Regions from separate parts of the Pantoea sp. C2G6 genome, predicted to be linked through region 2. Evidence: riboswitches for the same ligand, from Rfam matches in the RefSeq annotation. Region 2 holds a riboswitch; the other holds the start of a gene.
The links. A riboswitch is a leader RNA that binds a small molecule or an ion and turns the genes downstream of it on or off. The one in region 2 is predicted to bind fluoride.
Positions count from the first base shown of each region.

Region 1 (9,620 bases), on a different contig from region 2:
CAGCAAGTGTGACAAGGCCGGGTTGTCAAACCCGCGGGCAGTTCATAAGCTGCAAATGGCCAAATTCATTCATTTCCAATAAGAATGAAAAATAAATTCCATCCAGTTAACTCCGGGAGTCCGCAATGAAAATACGTGCATGGGCAATGCTCTGTCTGCTCTCTCTTTCTGCCTCTGCGCTGGCAGAGAAGATCGGCGTTTCTATGGCCTACTTTGACCAGAATTTCCTGACCATTATTCGCCAGGCGATCGACAAAGAGGCCAAAGCGCGTCAGCTGGATGCGCAGTTTGAAGATGCTCGCGGAGATGTGGGGCGGCAGACCGACCAGGTGCAGAGCTTTATCAGCGCCGGGGTCGACGCGATTATTGTCGATCCGGTCGACTCCGCCAGTACCCCCGCACTAACAAAGCTGGCACAGCAGGCGCATATTCCGCTGGTCTACGTTAACCGCACACCGGGCGATAAAACCCTGCCGCCGGGCGTAGTGTTTGTCGGCTCAGATGAACGCGAATCGGGCACGTTACAGATGGAGGCGCTGGCGAAGCAGGCGGACTATCGCGGTAATGTCGCCATTATGATTGGCAACCTGAGCGACGCCGGTGCCCTGCAACGCACCAAAGATGTGGAGCAGGTGGTGGCAAAATATCCCAACATGAAAGTGGTGCTGAAGCAGACCGCCAATTACGCCCGTAACGAGGGGATGGATCTGATGCTTAACTGGCTGTCGAACGGTGAGGATATTGATATTGTCGCCGCCAACAACGACGAAATGGCGATTGGCGCGACGATGGCCATTGCCCAGACAAAGCCAAAAAAACGCATTCTGGTGGGCGGCATTGATGCCACCCCGGATGGCCTGAAGGCGCTGGCGAGTGGCAGACTGGCGGTAACGGTGTTCCAGGACGCGATTGGTCAGGGTAAAAAATCGATGGAGGTGGCGCAACGGATGATCAAAGGCGAAAAGGTCGACAGCCACCAGTGGATCCCGTTTGAGCTGGTGACGCAGCAGAACATGGCACGCTACAGCAGTAAAAATCCGTAAAAATTATCGGAGCGGCAGCGCTGCCGCTCCCGCGATCACGCCTCGCGCAGCAGTTTTGCCATCATCACCACATCGCGCAGCTGGCCGTCACGCAGCGCCGCCTGACGCTTGACGCCTTCCCGTTCAAAGCCGAGCCGCTGATAGAGCCGCAGCGCCCGCTCATTGTCGTGAAACACCTCCAGCTCCATACGCGTGATCCCCAGCCAGTTGCGGGCGTAGTCGAGCGCGGTGCGGATCAGCCGTTCACCGACGCCGCGCCCGGCTGAATCGGGATGCACCCCCAGCCCAAAGCTGACGCAGTGCCGGGTGCGCGGTTTATTATCCACAAACAGCGTCAGCTCACCGACCAGCACGCCATCCATTTCCGCGACAAAAGCGATAAACCCTTCGGCATCCATTCTGGCAAATTTCTTCTCCCAGGTGGCGACGCTGGGAAAGGGCAGCTGTAGCGTCCAGGGATAGACATCAGGATGACTGTAGAGTCGCTGATAGGCGGCGGCATCCTGCGGTTCGCGTGCCCGGATAGTGATTTCCATATTTTCTCCTGTTAGCCGATTAGGGTAGATGCACTAAGCTGTAGCTCTTCACCGGATGGAAAGAGTATCGCTATGTTGTATCGCCGTTTTGAACGCTTTATCAATATTTTTCACGACGCGCCCACGGATTCGCCCCCTTCGACGGTCTGGTCCTTTTACCTCTACTACCTGCGCCAGGTCTGGCCAAGTTTTGCGGCGCTGCTGGTGGTGGGACTGGCGTCGGCCCTGATTGAGGTGTCGCTGTTCAGCTATCTGAGCCGCATTATCGATATGGTCAACCACTCCACCCCCGCCACCCTGTTCCGGGATAACTGGCCGCTGCTGCTGTGGATGGGCGCGGTAGCGCTGATTCTGCGGCCGGTTTTTATCGCCCTGCACGACATGCTGGTTCATCAGAGCATCAGCCCGAGCATGACCAGCATGATCCGCTGGCAGAATCACAACTACGTGCTGCGCCAGAGCCTCAACTTCTTTCAGAATGATTTCGCCGGACGTATCGCCCAGCGCATCATGCTGACCGGCAGTTCACTGCGTGATTCCGCGGTGCAGCTGGTGGACGCCATCTGGCATGTGCTGATCTACGCCGTGACCTCGCTGGTGCTGTTTGCCGGTGCCGACTGGCGGCTGATGATCCCGCTGATTCTGTGGATGGTGGCCTACAGCGCCTCGCTGCGTTTCTTTGTGCCGCGCGTCAAAGCCCGTTCGGTGGTCTCCTCGGAATCGCGCTCAAAGCTGATGGGCACTATTGTTGACGGCTACACCAACATCGCCACCATCAAGCTGTTCGCTCACAGCGATCTGGAACGTCAGTATGCGCGCGAGGCGATTCAGGAGCAGACTGAAAAAACCCAGCGCGCTGGCCGCATGGTCACCAGCATGGATCTGACGCTGTCGGCGCTGAACGGTCTGCTGATTGTCTCGACCTCCGGGCTGGCGCTGTGGTTATGGAGCCAGTCGCTGATTAGCGTCGGGGCAATTGCGCTGTCGACCGGGCTGGTGATCCGGCTGGTGAACATGTCTGGCTGGATCATGTGGGTGGTTAACGGCATCTTCGAAAATATTGGCACGGTGCAGGATGGCCTGAAAACCATTGCGCAGCCGCTGAGCGTGCAGGATGCGCCTGACGCGAAGCAGCTGAAGGTGACGCGCGGTAGCATCCGCTATGAAGATGTGCGCTTCGACTATGGCGGCGGGCGTCAGGTGATCAACCAGCTTAACCTCGACATCAAACCGGGCGAGAAGATTGGGCTGATTGGCCCCTCCGGCGCGGGTAAATCGACGCTGGTGAACCTGCTGCTGCGCCTCTATGACCTGAACGGGGGCCGGATTGTGATCGACGATCAGGATATTGCCAGCGTGACCCAGGAGAGCCTGCGCAGTCAGATTGGCATGATTACCCAGGACACCTCGCTGCTGCACCGCTCCATCCGCGAGAACCTGCTGTATGGCCGTCCCGGTGCCAGCGAAGAGGAGCTCCAGAAGGCGATTCGCCGCGCCCGCGCCGATGAGTTTATTCCGCTGCTCTCCGACTCGCTGGGCCGCACCGGGCTGGATGCGCACGTGGGCGAGCGCGGCGTGAAGCTCTCCGGCGGTCAGCGTCAGCGGGTGGCGATTGCCCGCGTGCTGCTGAAGGATGCGCCGATTCTGATCATGGATGAGGCCACCTCCGCGCTCGACTCGGAAGTGGAAGCGGCGATTCAGGAGAGCCTGGAGTCGCTGATGCAGGGAAAAACCGTGATTGCCATCGCCCACCGCCTGTCGACCATCGCGAAGATGGATCGGCTGGTGGTGCTGGATAACGGCGGCATTGCCGAGATGGGCAATCACCAGCAGCTGCTGGCGCAGAATGGTCTCTATGCCCGGCTGTGGCAGCATCAGACCGGCGGTTTTGTCGGCGTCGATTAATCGCCGCGCCGGTAAGGTAAGGCGTCGCGCGCCTCTTCTGCCCAGCCGCGCACGCCCTCCCGCTCCTGCACCAGAAAATCAGCCACGGCGTCACGCAGGCCGGGATGCAGCAGATAGTGCCAGGAGTGGGTGATCTGCGGCTCAAAGCCGCGCACCAGCTTGTGCTCACCCTGCGCACCGGCGTCGAAGCGCGTCAGCCCCTCCTCAATGGCGACATCCATCCCCTGATAGAAACAGGTTTCGAAGTGCAGCCGGTCAAACTCCGCCAGACAGCCCCAGTAGCGGCCATAGAGCGTGTTGCTGTCGCGCAGATAAAAGGCCATCGCCGCCGGCTGCTGCTGTAAGCGGGCGATCACCACCAGAATATTCTGCGGCATGCGCTCCGCCAGCAGGCTGAAGAAGCTGCGCGTCAGATAGGGGCGCTGACCGCGCACCGCATAGGTGTTGGCGTAGCAGGTGTAGACGAAATCCCACTGATCTTCGCGCAGCTGACAGCCCAGATAGCGGTCAAATTCAAAACCGCTCTGCGCCACCTGTTCCCGCTCTTTGCGCAGCTGTTTGCGCTTGCGTGACATCAGCGTATCGAGGAAATCCTGAAAATCGCGGTAGCCCCGGTTATGCCAGTGATACTGACAACCGAGCCGGGAAAGCCAGTCGGGCTGTTCGGCCAGCAGCTGGTTAGCCTGCGCGTCGGTAAAATTGATGTGCGCGCCGCTTAAGCCGTGCTGTAACAGGCTGTCGGGCAGCGCCGCCAGCAGCTGAGCGGCGGCAGTGGGCTCGCCCAGCAGGCGCGCGCCGGTGACCGGGCTGAAGGGTATCGCCCCCAGCCATTTCGGGTAGTAGCGGATCCCGGCGCGCTGGCTGGCATCCGCCCAGGCGTGGTCAAAGACATATTCGCCCTGAGAGTGACGCTTGCGATAGCCTGGCAGCGCGGCGCGGGTCACGCCCTGCTCCTGCCACAGCAGGTGGTCCGGCTGCCAGCCCGATTCGGGGCACACGCTGCCGCTCTGTTCTAACGTGAGCAGAAAGGCGTGGCGTAAAAAGGGCTGGTCATCCGGTAACAGGGCGTCCCACTCAGCGGCGGCGATCTCCGCCAGAGAGGTCAGGTGAAGCAGCGACATGAAAAACTCCAGACAGCAACGGGCGAAGGTTCAGTCAAGCAGGTTTTACGCACCAGCGAAAGGGTAACGGCACGCAAAGTGAAGGCTGCGCCCGCCCTGCGCGAAAGCGCCACTCCACACCCTGCCTCATCGGATCGCTAGCCCGGCGCGGGAAATCGCCGCTTTTTCTGCGGCGGAGGCGCGACTATCCGTGGCGGAGTCGCTATCTTAACCGCATGTTGCCGGTCGCGGGCTGGCGTAAGACGGTCATAAAGAATCAGGTTTAAAGGAGTAATGATGGCAAAAGCACTGGTGGTTTTTCTGCATGGCGTTGGCAGCAACGGCGACGACCTGGCACCGATTGGCCGTCACTGGGCGACGCTGTTGCCGGATGTGGTTTTTGCCTCTCCCGACGCGCCCGAACGTTTTGAGGCGGGTTTTGGCTGGCAGTGGTTCAGCCTGACGGGCGTGACGCCGGAGAATCGTCCGGGTCGGGTGCGGGCGGCGCGTGACGCTTTTGACGCCACCCTGCGCGCCGTGATGGCGCAGCACGGCTTTGCCGATCGCTGGCAGGATCTGGTGCTGGTCGGCTTCTCTCAGGGGTCGATTATGGCGCTGGATGCGCTGGCATCCGGTCGTTATCCGCTGGCGGGGGTGGTGGCGTTTTCCGGCCGTCTGGCGTTTGACGGTCCGCTGACGCCACAGCCTCATCTGCCCGCGCTGCTGATTCATGGCCAGGCGGATGAGGTGATCCCGTGGCAGGAGAGTGACAGCGCCGCGGTCCGGCTGAAAGCGGCGGCGCTGCCGGTGGAAGCGGTGTTTGAACCCGCCACCGGCCACACCATCTCAGCCCAGGGGGCGATGCACGCCGCCGCGTTTATCGCGCAGTGCCTACAGGATTAATCCCAGCAGCGGTTTAACGCCTGCCACGCCTGACGGGCTGCGACCTCAGGCGGCAGGCGTTTCAGCGTATCGTTAAACACCTCGATGCCCACCGGCCCCTGATAGCCCGCGCGTTTCAGCTTATCGACAAAGGACTGAACATCGATAATCCCATCGCCGGGCAGCAGACGCTGGTGCTTCGCCATCGCCATCAGGCTCTGCTTATCCTGCGCGGGAACCGCGGCCATATCACACAGCTGCACTTCATAGATGCGATCGGCGGGAATGTTGTCCAGCTGCGAGGCGTCGCCACCCCGCGCACAGATATGGAAGAGATCGACCACCAGCCCGATATTGGGCTGATCGAGCCGCTGCAACCGCTCCCACGCCAGCGGCAGGGTGTTGTCGACGCTGCACCAGGCCATCGGTTCATACATGATGCGCATATTGTGGCGCGCGGCTTCCGACGCCATCCAGCGCAGGTCGGCATCAATCTGGTCGGCGCAGCAATCTTCCCGGGTAGTGGCCGGTGCCTGAATGGTGTCACAGCCCAGCGCCTGAGCCATCTGGATAAACTGGCGCAGCTCCTCGCGCTTCTCTGTACGCAGCGCGCTGGGTGCGCCGGTAAAATCACGCAGCACCTGAAGATTGGTAAAGCCTGGCCCCTGGCGGGCCGCCATCCGGGCCAGCGCCGTCGCGCCGCCGTCGCACGCTTCAACGTCCTCGCGCCAGATCTCTACCTGATCGAAACCGGCGTCCCGTGCCGCCTGTAACTTCTGCCCGGGTTCACCGTTTAACAGCACCAGGTTAAGGAATGTGGGGTTACGGCGCATCGCTCTGCTCCTTAATTGTCTGGAATAATCGGTGCGGTTCCGCACCCGCCCGGCGCGCCCTGCGGCGTGGAGGCGGGTGCGGAAACCCTCTTCACCTCTCAGGGCCGTTCTCAGCCCAGCAGCGTCACCAGCGCGAAACCGGCAAACGCCATCAGCAGCGAGCCGATAACATGCACCAGCGCACTGGCCATTGCCCAGAGGTACTTACCTGATTGTAGCAACCCCATTAATTCCGCCGTAAAGGAGGAGAAAGTGGTCAGCCCGCCGCACAGTCCGGTGACAATCAGCAGCTTCCACGCCGGGTCGACCTCCGGGTGGCGGACAAACCAGGCGACTGCGCCGCCAATCACCAGGCCACCGATCAGATTCACCAGCAGCGTGCCGGGCGGCAGATTGGGAAAGAGCGCGTTAAAGCGCAGCGCGAACAGCCAGCGCAGTACACAGCCCGCCGAGCCGCCGATCATCACAGCCAACAATGGTTTCAACATATCTTGCTCCTGATTGCAGATTGACGCCGGGCGGAGGGGAAAGAGGCAGAGAAAAACTGCGCCTGACACCTCAGCTCCCGCGAAAGGATAGAAAGAGTGTCAGGCGTCATCAGCCGGTGTTAAGCCCACCGGCGGTTGGGAAAGGTGGCACGCCATCACCTTGAGCCGGAAATAATACGTTGCCGGTTTCAGGCTGGCAACTCTCTGTGCGCTCTGTGCGGCTGACGGCTGAAAGCCTTGACGCCGTCGCCGCTGGCGGAGTAATGCTGATGATTTGCAGCCGGTTAAGGAGAGGATATGCGGACCCTGATTTTAGATACTGATATTGGCGTGGATGATGCCTTTGCGCTGGCCTATGCGGCGCGCACCCAGCGTCTGCTGGGCATCACCACGGTGTTTGGTAACGTGGCGGTCGGTCAGGCGGTGAAGAACGCCCGGCTGTTCTGCGAAAAAATGGCGATAGAGGCGGAGGTCTATCGCGGCTGTTCACGGCCGCTGGCGCAGGCCCCCAGCGCACCCGCTACGCTGCACGGTGAAGATGGGCTGGGTGATGCGTTTGACAACGATTTCAGCGAGCAGGCACCTGGCGCGGTGCAGTTCATTATTGACAGCGTGCGGGCGCAGCCGCATCAGATCACCCTGGTGGCGATTGGCCCGCTGACCAACATCGCCACGGCCATTAATCAGGCCCCGGATATTATTCCGCTGGTGAAAGAGCTAGTGATCATGGGCGGGGCGTTTGGCACTCATGGCCACAGCGGCAATGTGACGCCGTTCAGCGAGTTCAATATCTGGAAAGATCCGCACGCCGCCGATCAGGTGCTCTCTTCGGCGCTGAAGGTGGTGGTGATCCCGCTGGATGTCACCCATCAGGTGCTGATCCGCGGCGAGGAGGTTCAGCAGCTCAATCAGCCGGTGCTGAGCGCCATCTGTCGTCCTTATCTGGCTTACAGTCTGGCTAAAGAGGGCTTTGACGGCATGGCGCTGCACGACACGCTGGCCATTGCGTGGCTCGCGCTGCCCGAAGCCTTTACCCTGACTGAAAGTCCGCTGCGGGTGATCACCGAAGGCATCGCCTGCGGTCAGACGGTGCGTAAGCTGAACGCGCTCGCCTCGCGCCACGACCCGTTTGCCGGATTGCCACCACAGCGGGTGGCGCTGGCGGTAGAGGCTGACGTGGTGCGGGCGCACTTCTTTCAGACCCTCACCGCCCCCTGAGCGGCGCGGTGCGAGGCGCGAAACGACGGCGCTAGCGGTCGAAGTGAATGACGCCTTTAATCAGTTCGCGGTTGTTAATCACCTGCGATTCAAAGGTGTCAGCCAGGGTGGAAAAGGCCAGATGGTGGTTCAGCATCATGTCGGCGCGCAGATCGCCGCTGGCCATCAGCGCACGCACCCGGTCGAAATCTTCACGGGTGGCGTTACGGCTGCCCAGCAGCGTCGCCTCTTTTTTGTGGAACTCGCTGTCCGGGATCACCAGATCGCCTTTGTGCAGCCCGACATAGACGATGGTGCCGCCGTGGCGCATCAGGTTGACCGCGTTGTTCATCGCCGACGGATTGCCGGTGGCGTCGATCACCTTCAGCGCCAGCCGGCCGCCAAACTGCCCGCGCAGCGCGCTGTGAAACACCTCATCTGCCGGATTGAGCGCCGCCAGACCGAGCTTATCCGCCACGTGCTGGCGGCGAAATTCGCTGGTATCGGCCACCACCACCTGCGCACCGCTGGCGGCGGCAATCGCTGCCACGCCCAGCCCGATCGGGCCTGCCCCGACCACTAGCAGCTGCTCATCGGCGCAGATGGCCGCCCGGCGCACCGCATGGGCGCTGATGGCAAAGGGCTCAATCAGCGCCGCCGCTTCCGCGGCCACCTCATCCACCGCCAGCAGGGTGCTGACCGGCACGCTCAGGTAGTCGCAGAATCCGCCATCCTGATGCACGCCAATCACCGAGATCTGCTCACAGCAGTTGGTTTTGCCACTCTGACAGGCGTCACAGCGCAGACAGGAGACGTAAGGCATTAACGCCACCCGCTGCCCCGGCTCAACGCCCTCAGCGCCAGCGCCCAGCGCCACCACCTCGGCGCAGATTTCATGGCCCAGCACCCGCGGATAGCTGAAGAACGGCTGGTTGCCGGACCAGGCGTGGATGTCAGTGCCGCAGATTCCGGCGGTGAGGATTTTAATCAGTGCCTCGCCAGCGGCAGGCACGGGGATGTCGCGGGTGGCCCATACCATGCTGCGTGGCTCAGCGATGACCAGTGCTTTCATTGTTGTCATGGTGATTCTCCGGTTGTCCTGCACGCAGTTATGGCGAATCCTGCCTGCGCTGCGCCGTTTGTTAACAGGAAGTGTGAAGCACGACGATTTTTTTGGGCTTTGAATGGTTTTTAATGCATAAAAAACCGGAGAGTGAGATGAGCCGCAGCCAGAATTTGCGTCAGAACGTGATCAACCAGATGCTGGAGAGCATTGCTCAGCGCCATATCCGTTCACCGCTGCCGCCGCAGGCGGCGCTGGCTGAGATGTTCAATATCAGCCGGACCACGGTGCGTCATACCCTGCACTATCTGCATCAGTGTGGCGTGCTGGATAAAGTGGATCAGACTTACGTTATCGTGCGCGAGCCGCGCGAAGAGGACAGCTTCACCGCCCTGACGCCGCCAATCGAGCGGCAGGCGAGCCAGGTTGAGCAGCTGTTTTTTAATATGATCAACCAGCGCCAGCTGGTGCCCGGTGACACCTTCAGCGAACTGCAACTGGCGCAGCAGCTCAGGGTCAGCCCGGTGGTGGTGCGGGAATTTCTGCTGCGCTTTATGCGCTATGACCTGCTGG
Region 1 covers NZ_JBGMNJ010000005.1:217,500-227,119, forward strand. The annotation lists gene ACCW71_RS09685 (sugar ABC transporter substrate-binding protein) at 126-1,043, shown strand; gene ACCW71_RS09690 (GNAT family N-acetyltransferase) at 1,079-1,579, opposite strand; gene ACCW71_RS09695 (ABC transporter ATP-binding protein) at 1,652-3,484, shown strand; gene ACCW71_RS09700 (GNAT family N-acetyltransferase) at 3,481-4,605, opposite strand; gene ACCW71_RS09705 (alpha/beta hydrolase) at 4,882-5,487, shown strand; gene ACCW71_RS09710 (sugar phosphate isomerase/epimerase family protein) at 5,484-6,299, opposite strand; gene crcB (fluoride efflux transporter CrcB) at 6,410-6,787, opposite strand; fluoride riboswitch at 6,881-6,956, opposite strand; gene ACCW71_RS09720 (nucleoside hydrolase) at 7,085-8,005, shown strand; gene ACCW71_RS09725 (zinc-binding alcohol dehydrogenase family protein) at 8,037-9,065, opposite strand; gene ACCW71_RS09730 (FCD domain-containing protein) at 9,203-9,620, shown strand, end outside.
Region 1: another riboswitch for fluoride. It lies ahead of crcB (fluoride efflux transporter CrcB); the one in region 2 lies ahead of ltaE (low-specificity L-threonine aldolase).

Region 2 (9,620 bases):
ACTATTTTCAGGAGACCCATCCGCAGGAGCTGTTCCGCGAATGCAGCCACTACTGCGAACTGGTCTCTAATCCCGAGCAGCTGCCGCAGGTACTGGGTATCGCGATGCGTAAAGCAATCCTGAATCGCGGCGTTTCGGTGGTGGTACTGCCCGGAGATGTGGCGCTCCAGCTAGCCCCGGAAACCGCGACTGCCGCCTGGTATCCGCCGCAGCTGCCGCAGGTATTACCCCAGCCCGCCGAACTGACCCAGCTGGCGCAGACGCTGAATGAGGCCAGTAACATCACCCTGCTGTGCGGCAGCGGCTGTGCCGGGGCGCATGCGGAGGTGGTGGCGCTGGCGGAAGCGCTCAAAGCCCCGATCGTCCATGCGCTGCGCGGCAAAGAGCATATTGAATATGATAACCCGTACGATGTCGGCATGACCGGGCTGATCGGTTTCTCCTCTGGTTTCCACGCCATGATGAATGCCGAAACCCTGGTGTTGCTGGGCACCCAGTTCCCCTACCGCGCCTTCTACCCGGAAAAGGCCAGAATCATCCAGATCGACATCAATCCCGGCAGCCTGGGATCGCACTGTCACGTCGATCAGGCCTATGTCGGCGATGTGAAAACCACGCTCCAGGCGCTGCTGCCGCAGCTGACCAGCAAAAGCGATCGCCGCCACCTCGACAGCGCGGTTAAACACTATGGCGAAGCGCGAAAAAGTCTGGACGAGCTGGCACAGCCCAACGATAAGCAGCCGATCCACCCGCAATATCTGGCGCAGCAGATCAGCCATTACGCCAGCGATGAGGCTATCTTCACCTGTGATGTCGGCACCCCCACCGTCTGGGCGGCCCGCTACCTGAAGATGAACGGCAAGCGCCGCCTGCTCGGTTCGTTTAACCACGGTTCGATGGCGAACGCGATGCCCCAGGCGCTGGGCGCACAGGCGATCGACCGCAACCGCCAGGTGGTGGCGCTGTGTGGCGACGGCGGCTTCAGTATGCTGATGGGCGATTTTATCACGCTGGCGCAGCTGAAAATGCCAGTCAAGCTGGTGATCTTCAACAACAGCGTGCTGGGTTTTGTGGCGATGGAGATGAAAGCCGGTGGCTATCTCACCGATGGCACCGAGCTGGATAATCCCGATTTTGCCGCGATTGCCCAGGCCTGCGGCATTAAAGGCATCCGGGTGGAGAAGGCGTCGGAACTCAATGGCGCGCTGGAGCAGGCGTTTGCCCATGAGGGTCCGGTGCTGGTCGATGTGATCACCGCGAAAGAGGAGCTGGCGATGCCACCACAGATCAAAATGGAGCAGGCTAAAGGCTTCAGCCTCTACATGCTGCGCGCCATCATGAATGGCCGTGGCGATGAAGTGGTAGAACTGGCGAAAACCAACTGGCTGCGGTAAAACAGAGAGATCATCCAGGCGGGCGCGATGCCCGCCTTTTTTTTATCTTCCGCCACGTTCAGGAGCACAAGGTGATCGATTTACGCAGTGATACCGTGACCCGGCCCAGCGCCGCCATGCTAAACGCGATGATGTCCGCCGAAACCGGTGATGACGTCTACCGTGACGATCCCACCGTCAATGCCCTGGAGGCGGAAGCCGCACGGCTGAGCGGCAAAGCGGCGGCGCTGTTTTTCCCTACCGGCACCCAGGCGAACCTGGTGGCGCTGCTCAGCCACTGCGAACGCGGCGATGAATATATCGTTGGTCAGCAGGCGCACAACTACAAATATGAGGCGGGCGGTGCCGCGGTGCTGGGCAGTATTCAGCCGCAGCCGGTGCTGGCCGCCGACGACGGCACCCTGCCGCTCGACGTGGTGGCGGCCGCGATCAAGCCTGACGATATTCACTTTGCCCGTACCCGCCTGCTGAGCCTGGAGAATACCCATCACGGTAAAGTGCTGCCGATGGACTATCTGGAACAGGCCTGGCAGTTCACCCGCGAACGCCAGCTGGCGCTGCATATCGATGGCGCACGAATTTTCAACGCGGTGGTGGCGCAGCAGACCACGCTGGCGGCGATCGCCCGCTACTGCGACACCCTGACCATCTGTCTGTCAAAAGGTCTCGGCACGCCGGTCGGTTCGCTGCTGTGTGGCGACGCGGCGCTGATCGAACGGGCGCGCCGCTGGCGTAAAATGACCGGCGGCGGCATGCGCCAGGCGGGTATTCTGGCGGCGGCCGGACTCTATGCGCTGGAACATAATGTGGCGCGGTTGCAGCAGGATCATGATAACGCCGCCTGGCTGGGAGAGCAGTTGCAGGCGCTGGGCGTCAGCGTCCTCGACCAGCAGACCAACATGCTGTTTGTCGGGGTGCCGGAAGCCCAGGTTAAAGCGCTGGGCGACTGGATGAAGGCCAACGGCGTGTTAATCAGCGCGGGAACCCGCACCCGGCTGGTGACGCATCTTGATGCCGATCGTGCGGCGCTGGAGCAGGTTGTCGCCCTCTGGCGCACCTTCCTGCAACGGTAGTTCCCTACTGCGCCGCGCCATATTTATCCAGCAGCGCGGCCGCTATCGCGGCGGTTTCAGCATCCGCCTCGCCCCGGTAATCCGCTGGCCGGAAATGCATCTGAAACGCCGCGATCACCCTCTGCTGCTGGCGCGCGCTCATCTCCGCCGTCACCGGATAGCCGTAGCGGGCTAACTTATCCAGCACCACCGCTGGCGCTACCCTGGCGTGCGGATCCTGTCCGGCTAAATAGAAGGCTACCCGCCGGGCGTCCGGCCAGGCTCCGAGGCCGCGCGCTGCCAGCTGCTGCCACGGGAACAGCGGTCCGGGATCCTGCTTGCGCTGTGGCGCAATATCGCTGTGGCCGACGATGTTCTCTGGTGGAATGCTGTAACGCCGGGAAATATCCCGCAGCAGCGCCTCCAGCACGGCGATCTGCCCGGCGGTAAAGGGCTGCCATTCCCGGCCGGTCAGGGTTGTGCGATAACCGCGGTTTACCAGCTCAATCCCAATCGAGGTGTCATTGATACGGCTGGCACCGCGCCAGAAACTGGGTCCGGCGTGCCAGGCAAGCTGCTGCTCCGGCACCAGTTGCCAGATCACCCCTTTTCCGCCGCGCTGAGGCGGCTGGCGCGGGATCAGATAGTGGGCGCTGACATCCCGATCGGTCAGGGTCGCCAGCGAAGAGGGGAAGTCTTCGGCGGTGTAGTGCACCACAATCACCTTCACCCGCGGCCGTGCGCCCTGGGCGGGATGCCGCAGATCGGCCCAGTAACCGTCACGGGACTCTATCCCGGAGTGGCAGCCCGCCAGCAGCAGGGCCAGCATCAGCAGCAGACCCGGTTTCAACGAACAATCACCGCGGTGCCGGTGACGCTGACCATCAGCATACTGCTCTCTTTACCAACCGTTTCATAATCGATGTCGATCCCGACCACGGCGTTAGCGCCCAGCGCTTTCGCCTGCTCTTCCAGCTCTTTAAAGGCGATCTCACGCGCTTTGCGCAGCTCTTTCTCATAGGCACCGGAGCGGCCGCCGACGATGTCGCGAATGCCGGCGAAGAAATCACGGAAAATATTCGCCCCGAGAATCGCTTCCCCGGTGACGACGCCGCAATATTCGCTGATGCTGTGACCTTCCAGCGTTGGGGTAGTGGAAAATTTCATGCTGTTCTCCTTGTTGAAAAGCGGGCTAAGGCTCTTTCGACTAAAAAGCAAAGCTATACTCTATGCTAAAAAGGGCACCTTGCCAGAGAACCTTAAGGAAATCGAGATGAGAAACAATGCGTTTGCGCTAATGATCCCAGCGGCCCTGCTGCTCAGCGCCTGTACCACCGTTGAGCCAGTGATTAAGGACAATGGCCCGCGTACCGCACCCTGCATTGAAGGTGGCCCGGACCAGGTGGCCCAGCAGTTCTACGATCTGCGGGTCGAACGCCCGACCCAGGGCCTGCCTGACAGCACGACTCTGGCTAAATACCGTCCTTATCTGAGCGATGCGCTTTATCACGCCTTACAGGCGGCCAGCGGCAGCAATGCGGGCGCACAGTGGCGCAATGGCGATCTCTTCTCCAGTCTGGCACAGGGTCCAACCGCCGCCAGCGTCGCCGACGCCTCCACTATTCCGAACCGCGATGCGCGTAACATTCCGCTGCGGGTCGATCTCAGCCGCGACAACAAACAGTGGCAGGATGAAGTGCTGATGATCCATCAGGGCAGCTGCTGGGTGGTGGATGATGTGCGCTACATGGGCAACCCGGTCCATGCCGAAGGGGGCAGCCTGAGCCAGATGCTGGAAAAAACCAAAAAATAAGCGAACCGTGAAACGGTGAGGCTGAGCGCGGTGTCCCTGACGCCGCGCTTTTTTATTGCCGACGCCGGGCCGGACGGACGTCCGAAAGTGCATGATAATCTGCTAAACTTCCGCTGTTTCCCCTTTGTTTTACAAATTTTAACCCACCTTAATTGCATAACTATTCTGGTGACGTTAAAATCCGCGACACTAATAGCTATTCAAATCTGGCGCATGAGTATTCAACTTAACGCAATAAACTGCTTCTACGGTGCTCATCAGGCGCTGTTCGACATCAACCTGGAATGTCCGCAAGGGGAAACCCTGGTGCTGCTGGGTCCCAGCGGCGCGGGCAAGAGTTCGCTGCTGCGGGTGCTTAATCTGCTGGAACAGCCCCGCTCTGGTCAGTTGCAGATTGCCGGTAACCGGTTCGACTTCAGCCAGAAGCCCGCTGATGCCGCGATTCGCGAACTGCGTCAGAACGTGGGAATGGTGTTCCAGCAATATAATCTCTGGCCGCACCTCACCGTGTTGCAGAATCTGACTGAAGCGCCCTGCCGGGTGCTGGGGCTCAGCAAAAGCGACGCGCGCGCCCGGGCCGACAAGCTGCTCGACCGGCTGCGTCTGACCCCCTACAGCGATCGCTATCCGCTGCACCTCTCTGGCGGTCAGCAGCAGCGTGTGGCGATTGCGCGCGCCCTGATGATGGAGCCGCAGGTACTGCTGTTCGATGAGCCGACCGCCGCACTCGACCCGGAAATCACCGCTCAGATTGTCACTATTATTCGTGAGCTGGCCCAGACCCGGATTACCCAGGTGATCGTAACGCACGAAGTGGAAGTGGCGCGTAAAACCGCCAGTCGCGTGGTCTACATGGAGAACGGTCACATTGTGGAACAGGGTGATGCCAGCCACTTTACACAGCCGCAAACCGAGGCGTTTGCCCACTATCTTTCGCACTAAGTCAGGATGCTAAAAATGAAAAAAATGGTACTTGCTGCACTGCTTGCTGGTTTTAGCCTGAGCGCGACCGCAGCGCAGACGATTCGTTTTGCCACCGAAGCCTCATACCCGCCATTTGAGTTCGTCGATGCTGACAACAAAATCCAGGGCTTTGATGTCGATCTGGCCAACGCGCTGTGTAAAGAGATTGACGCCACCTGCACCTTCACCAATCAGGCGTTTGACAGCCTGATCCCCAGCCTGAAATTCCGTCGCTTTGATGCGGTGATGGCGGGCATGGACATCACGCCAGAGCGTGAGAAACAGGTGCTGTTCACCAAACCTTACTACGACAACTCCGCGCTGTTTGTGGCGCAGAAAGGCAAAGTCGCCAGCGTTGAGGCGCTGAAAGGCAAGCGGGTCGGCGTGCAGAACGGCACCACCCATCAGAAATACCTGACTGACAAACACGCTGAGATCACCACCGTACCTTACGACAGCTATCAGAACGCGGTGCTGGATCTGAAAAATGGCCGTATCGACGCGGTGTTTGGCGACAGCGCCGTGGTCAATGAGTGGCTGAAGAAGAACGCGACTCTGGCACCGGTAGGGGAAAAAGTCACGGACAAAGCCTACTTTGGTACTGGCCTGGGCATCGCGGTGCGCACCGGTAACACCGAGCTGCAAAGCAAATTCAACAGCGCGCTGGATAAGATCAAAGCAGACGGAACCTACAAAACCCTCTACAGCAAATGGTTTCCGCAGTAATTTCCGATGAATGACATGATCCCACTCGCAAGCGCCGCCGGCATGACCGTCGGCCTTGCTGTCTGTGCCCTGATCGCCGGCCTGGTGCTGGCGATGATTTTCGCTGGCTGGGAGTCGCTGCGCCTGAAACCGCTGGCGTGGGTCGGCACCGGCCTGGTGACGCTGATCCGCGGCCTGCCTGAAATTCTGGTGGTGCTGTTTATCTATTTTGGCGCGTCTCAGCTGCTGCTCACCCTCTCCGATGGCTTCACGCTTAACTTCGGGCTGTTTCAGCTGCCGGTTCAGGTGCAGATTGAGAACTTCGACGTCAGTCCTTTCCTGTGCGGGGTGATTGCGCTGGCGATGCTCTACGCCGCCTATGCCTCGCAGACGCTGCGCGGCGCGCTGAAAGCGGTGCCGGTCGGCCAGTGGGAATCGGGTCAGGCGCTCGGCATGAAAAAATCGGCCATTTTTCTGCGGCTGATCATGCCGCAGATGTGGCGTCACGCCCTGCCCGGCCTCGGCAACCAGTGGCTGGTGCTGCTGAAAGATACCGCGCTGGTCTCGCTGATCAGCGTCAATGACCTGATGCTGCAAACCAAAAGCATCGCGACCCGTACCCAGCAGCCGTTTACCTGGTTCCTGGTGGCGGCCGCGATCTACTTAGTCATTACGCTGTTCAGCCAGGCGGTGTTGCGCCGCATTGAGCTGCGCACTACCCGCTTTGAACGGGGGAACAGCTAATGCTGGCTTATCTGCCCGAACTTCTGAAAGGACTGCACACCAGCCTGACGCTGACGGCGGCGTCACTGGCGGTGGCACTGCTGCTCGCGCTGCTGTTCACCGTGATACTCTCCCTGAAGACCCCGGTTTTTAATCCGCTGGTCAAAGGCTTTATCACGCTGTTTACCGGTACGCCGCTGCTGGTGCAGATCTTCCTGATCTACTACGGACCGGGACAGTTCCCCGCGATCCAGCAGATCCCCTGGCTATGGCACCTGCTGTCGCAGCCGTGGCTGTGCGCGATGCTGGCGCTGTCGCTGAACAGCGCGGCGTATACCACGCAGCTCTTTTATGGGGCGGTGCGCGCCATTCCTTCGGGCCAGTGGCAATCCTGCGCCGCGCTGGGGATGAGTCGCAAAGATACCCTGCGCATCCTGCTGCCTTATGCATTTAAGCGCGCCCTCTCCTCCTACTCAAACGAAGTGGTGCTGGTGTTTAAAGGCACCTCGCTGGCCTACACCATTACGCTGATGGAAGTGATGGGCCACGGTCAGCTGCTCTATGGGCGTACCTATGACGTCACGGTCTATGCCGCAGCCGGTCTGGTCTATCTCTGCGTCAACGGCGTGCTGACGCTGATGATGCGACTGATTGAGAAGCGTGCGCTGGCCTTTGAGCGGCGCAACTGACATCCGGGCGAGGCCTCTCGCCCTTACCGCCTGAAAAATCAAATTTATTGCATAAAAATGCATTATCTGGCAGGGTAATCCCCTCTCAGAGTGATCGCCCTGCCGGGTTACAGGAGTCGTAGAATGAAAAAATGGATTATTGCCGCCACGCTGGCCTCGCTGGCACTCAGCGCCGAGGCCGCGGATAAGATTCGCTTCGCCGCGTCAGCCACCTATCCCCCTTTTGAATCGCTGGATCGGGAAAACAACCTGGTGGGGTTTGACATCGATCTGGCAAAAGCACTCTGCCAGCAGATGAAGGCGGAGTGTACCTTTACCAACAATGCCTTCGACAGCCTGATCCCCTCGCTGAAGTTCCGCCGCTACGATGCGGTGATTTCCGGCATGGATATTACCGCTGAGCGCAGCAAGCAGGTTGATTTTACCCAGCCCTACTACGCCAACTCCGCCATTGTGATCGCCCCGAAAGGCAGATTCAGCAGCTTTGCTGATCTGAAGGAAAAACGCATCGGCGTCGAAAACGGCACCACCCATCAGAAATATCTCCAGGATGAGCACCCGGAAGTGAAAGTGGTGGCGTATGACAGCTACCAGAATGCGATTCTGGATATGAAGAATGGCCGGCTGGATGGGGTATTTGGTGACAGCGCGGTGGTCAATCAGTGGCTCAAGACCAATCCCAACCTCGCCACGGTGGGTGAGCATGTCACCGATCCCGACTATTTCGGCACCGGCCTCGGGATTGCCGTACGTAAAGGGAATACGGCGCTGCGCGATCGCTTTAATCAGGCGTTGACCGAACTGAAAGCCAACGGCAGCTGGCAGCAGCTTAACCAGAAGTGGTTCCCGGAATAACCACAGCGCCACTGTCGCGTTTTCAGCTCTCCGGTGGCTGACGACGGGTTAACAGCGTCAGCACCTCAAAATGGGCGGTGTGGGGAAACATATCGAACAGCTGCACCTTCGTGACCTCATAGGCGCTCAGTCGGGCCAGATCCTGCGCCATGGTCTGGGGGTTACAGCTTGAATAGAGCAGGTAATCCGGGGCCATCTGGCTGAGATAGTCACACAGTGCCTCACCAATGCCGCGGCGCGGCGGATTAACCAGCACCAGCTGCGGCACGGCGTCTCGTCCGGTGGCAAAGTCGGTGGAATCCAGCGCGGCAAACTGCACCTTCTCCAGCCCTAACATCTCAGCGGAACGTTGGGCGCAGCGGATCGCCTCGGCACTGATCTCAATGCCGGTCAGCTGCATCTCCGCGGTGGCGCAGTGCAGACCAAAACCGCCCACGCCGCAGAAGAGATCCCACATGCTGCTGACCGGCAGCGCCCGCACCCAGTCACGCGCCGTGGCATAGAGCGCGCTGGCAACCTGCGGGTTGGTCTGAAAGAAACTCTGTGGACGGATCCACAGTGGCACGCCGTTGAAGTTCTCCGCCAGCGCCTGGTCGGGCGTCAGGGCAATCTCCTCTTCCCCCTCCAGAATGGCCATGTGCACCGGCTGAATATTGGCAGAGATCACCGCCAGTTGCGGCAACTGCTGTTGCAGCCACGGTAATGCCGCACGCAACTGCGCCAGTTTGGCGGTTGAGCGCAGCACGAAACGCAGCATGATCCCGCCCTGCTGACTTTCGGTAATCAGCAGAAATTTCAGCTCGCCGCGTTTGCGCGCCACGTTATAGGGTGTCAGTCCGGCACGGGCGATAAAGGGCTTCAGCGCAGCGAAAACCGGCTGGAAGCTGGCGGGATAGAGCGGGCAGGCGCAGAGATCGACCGCCTCACCGTCACGCTGGATCAAGCCCAGTACCGGCCGCTCAACGCTGCCGCTGACCACCATTTTCGCCTTATTACGAAACGCCTGCTGCGGCGACGTAACCGGCGGCAGCCACGCGGCCACCGGCCGATCGGCCAGTAACTGCTCCAGCTGTGCCTGTTTGTCGGTCAGCTGTGTCGGATAGGGTTTTTCCAGCCACTGACAGGAGCGGCAACGGTTAGCGTCATAAAGCGCGCAGTGCATGGTAAAGCCTTAACGGTGGAGAGGTCGGGCGGAGCGCGATTGTATCATCGCTTTCTGAAAAATGCGCGGCTGCTGGCCGGCAGGAACAGCAGCACCACCACCAGCAGATCAGGCAGCTTCTGCGTCAGGGTGTGGTGGATAATCTGGTTGTTATTCTCGCCATCGATGCTGAAAATCTCGGGGTAGATCCAGCCTAACGAGGCCACCAGCATATAGCCCAGTACCACCACCTGGGTCGCCACATAGCCCCAGCGCCCGCGGTTG
Region 2 covers NZ_JBGMNJ010000001.1:141,145-150,764, reverse strand. The annotation lists gene poxB (ubiquinone-dependent pyruvate dehydrogenase) at 1-1,394, shown strand, start outside; fluoride riboswitch at 1,510-1,561, shown strand; partial or broken gene ltaE (low-specificity L-threonine aldolase) at 1,532-2,467, shown strand; gene ACCW71_RS00710 (N-acetylmuramoyl-L-alanine amidase) at 2,472-3,296, opposite strand; gene ACCW71_RS00705 (heavy metal-binding domain-containing protein) at 3,293-3,613, opposite strand; gene ACCW71_RS00700 (lipoprotein) at 3,720-4,259, shown strand; gene artP (arginine ABC transporter ATP-binding protein ArtP) at 4,473-5,201, shown strand; gene artJ (arginine ABC transporter substrate-binding protein) at 5,217-5,948, shown strand; gene artQ (arginine ABC transporter permease ArtQ) at 5,955-6,671, shown strand; gene artM (arginine ABC transporter permease ArtM) at 6,671-7,339, shown strand; gene ACCW71_RS00675 (arginine ABC transporter substrate-binding protein) at 7,463-8,194, shown strand; gene rlmC (23S rRNA (uracil(747)-C(5))-methyltransferase RlmC) at 8,217-9,356, opposite strand; gene ACCW71_RS00665 (YbjO family protein) at 9,401-9,620, opposite strand, start outside.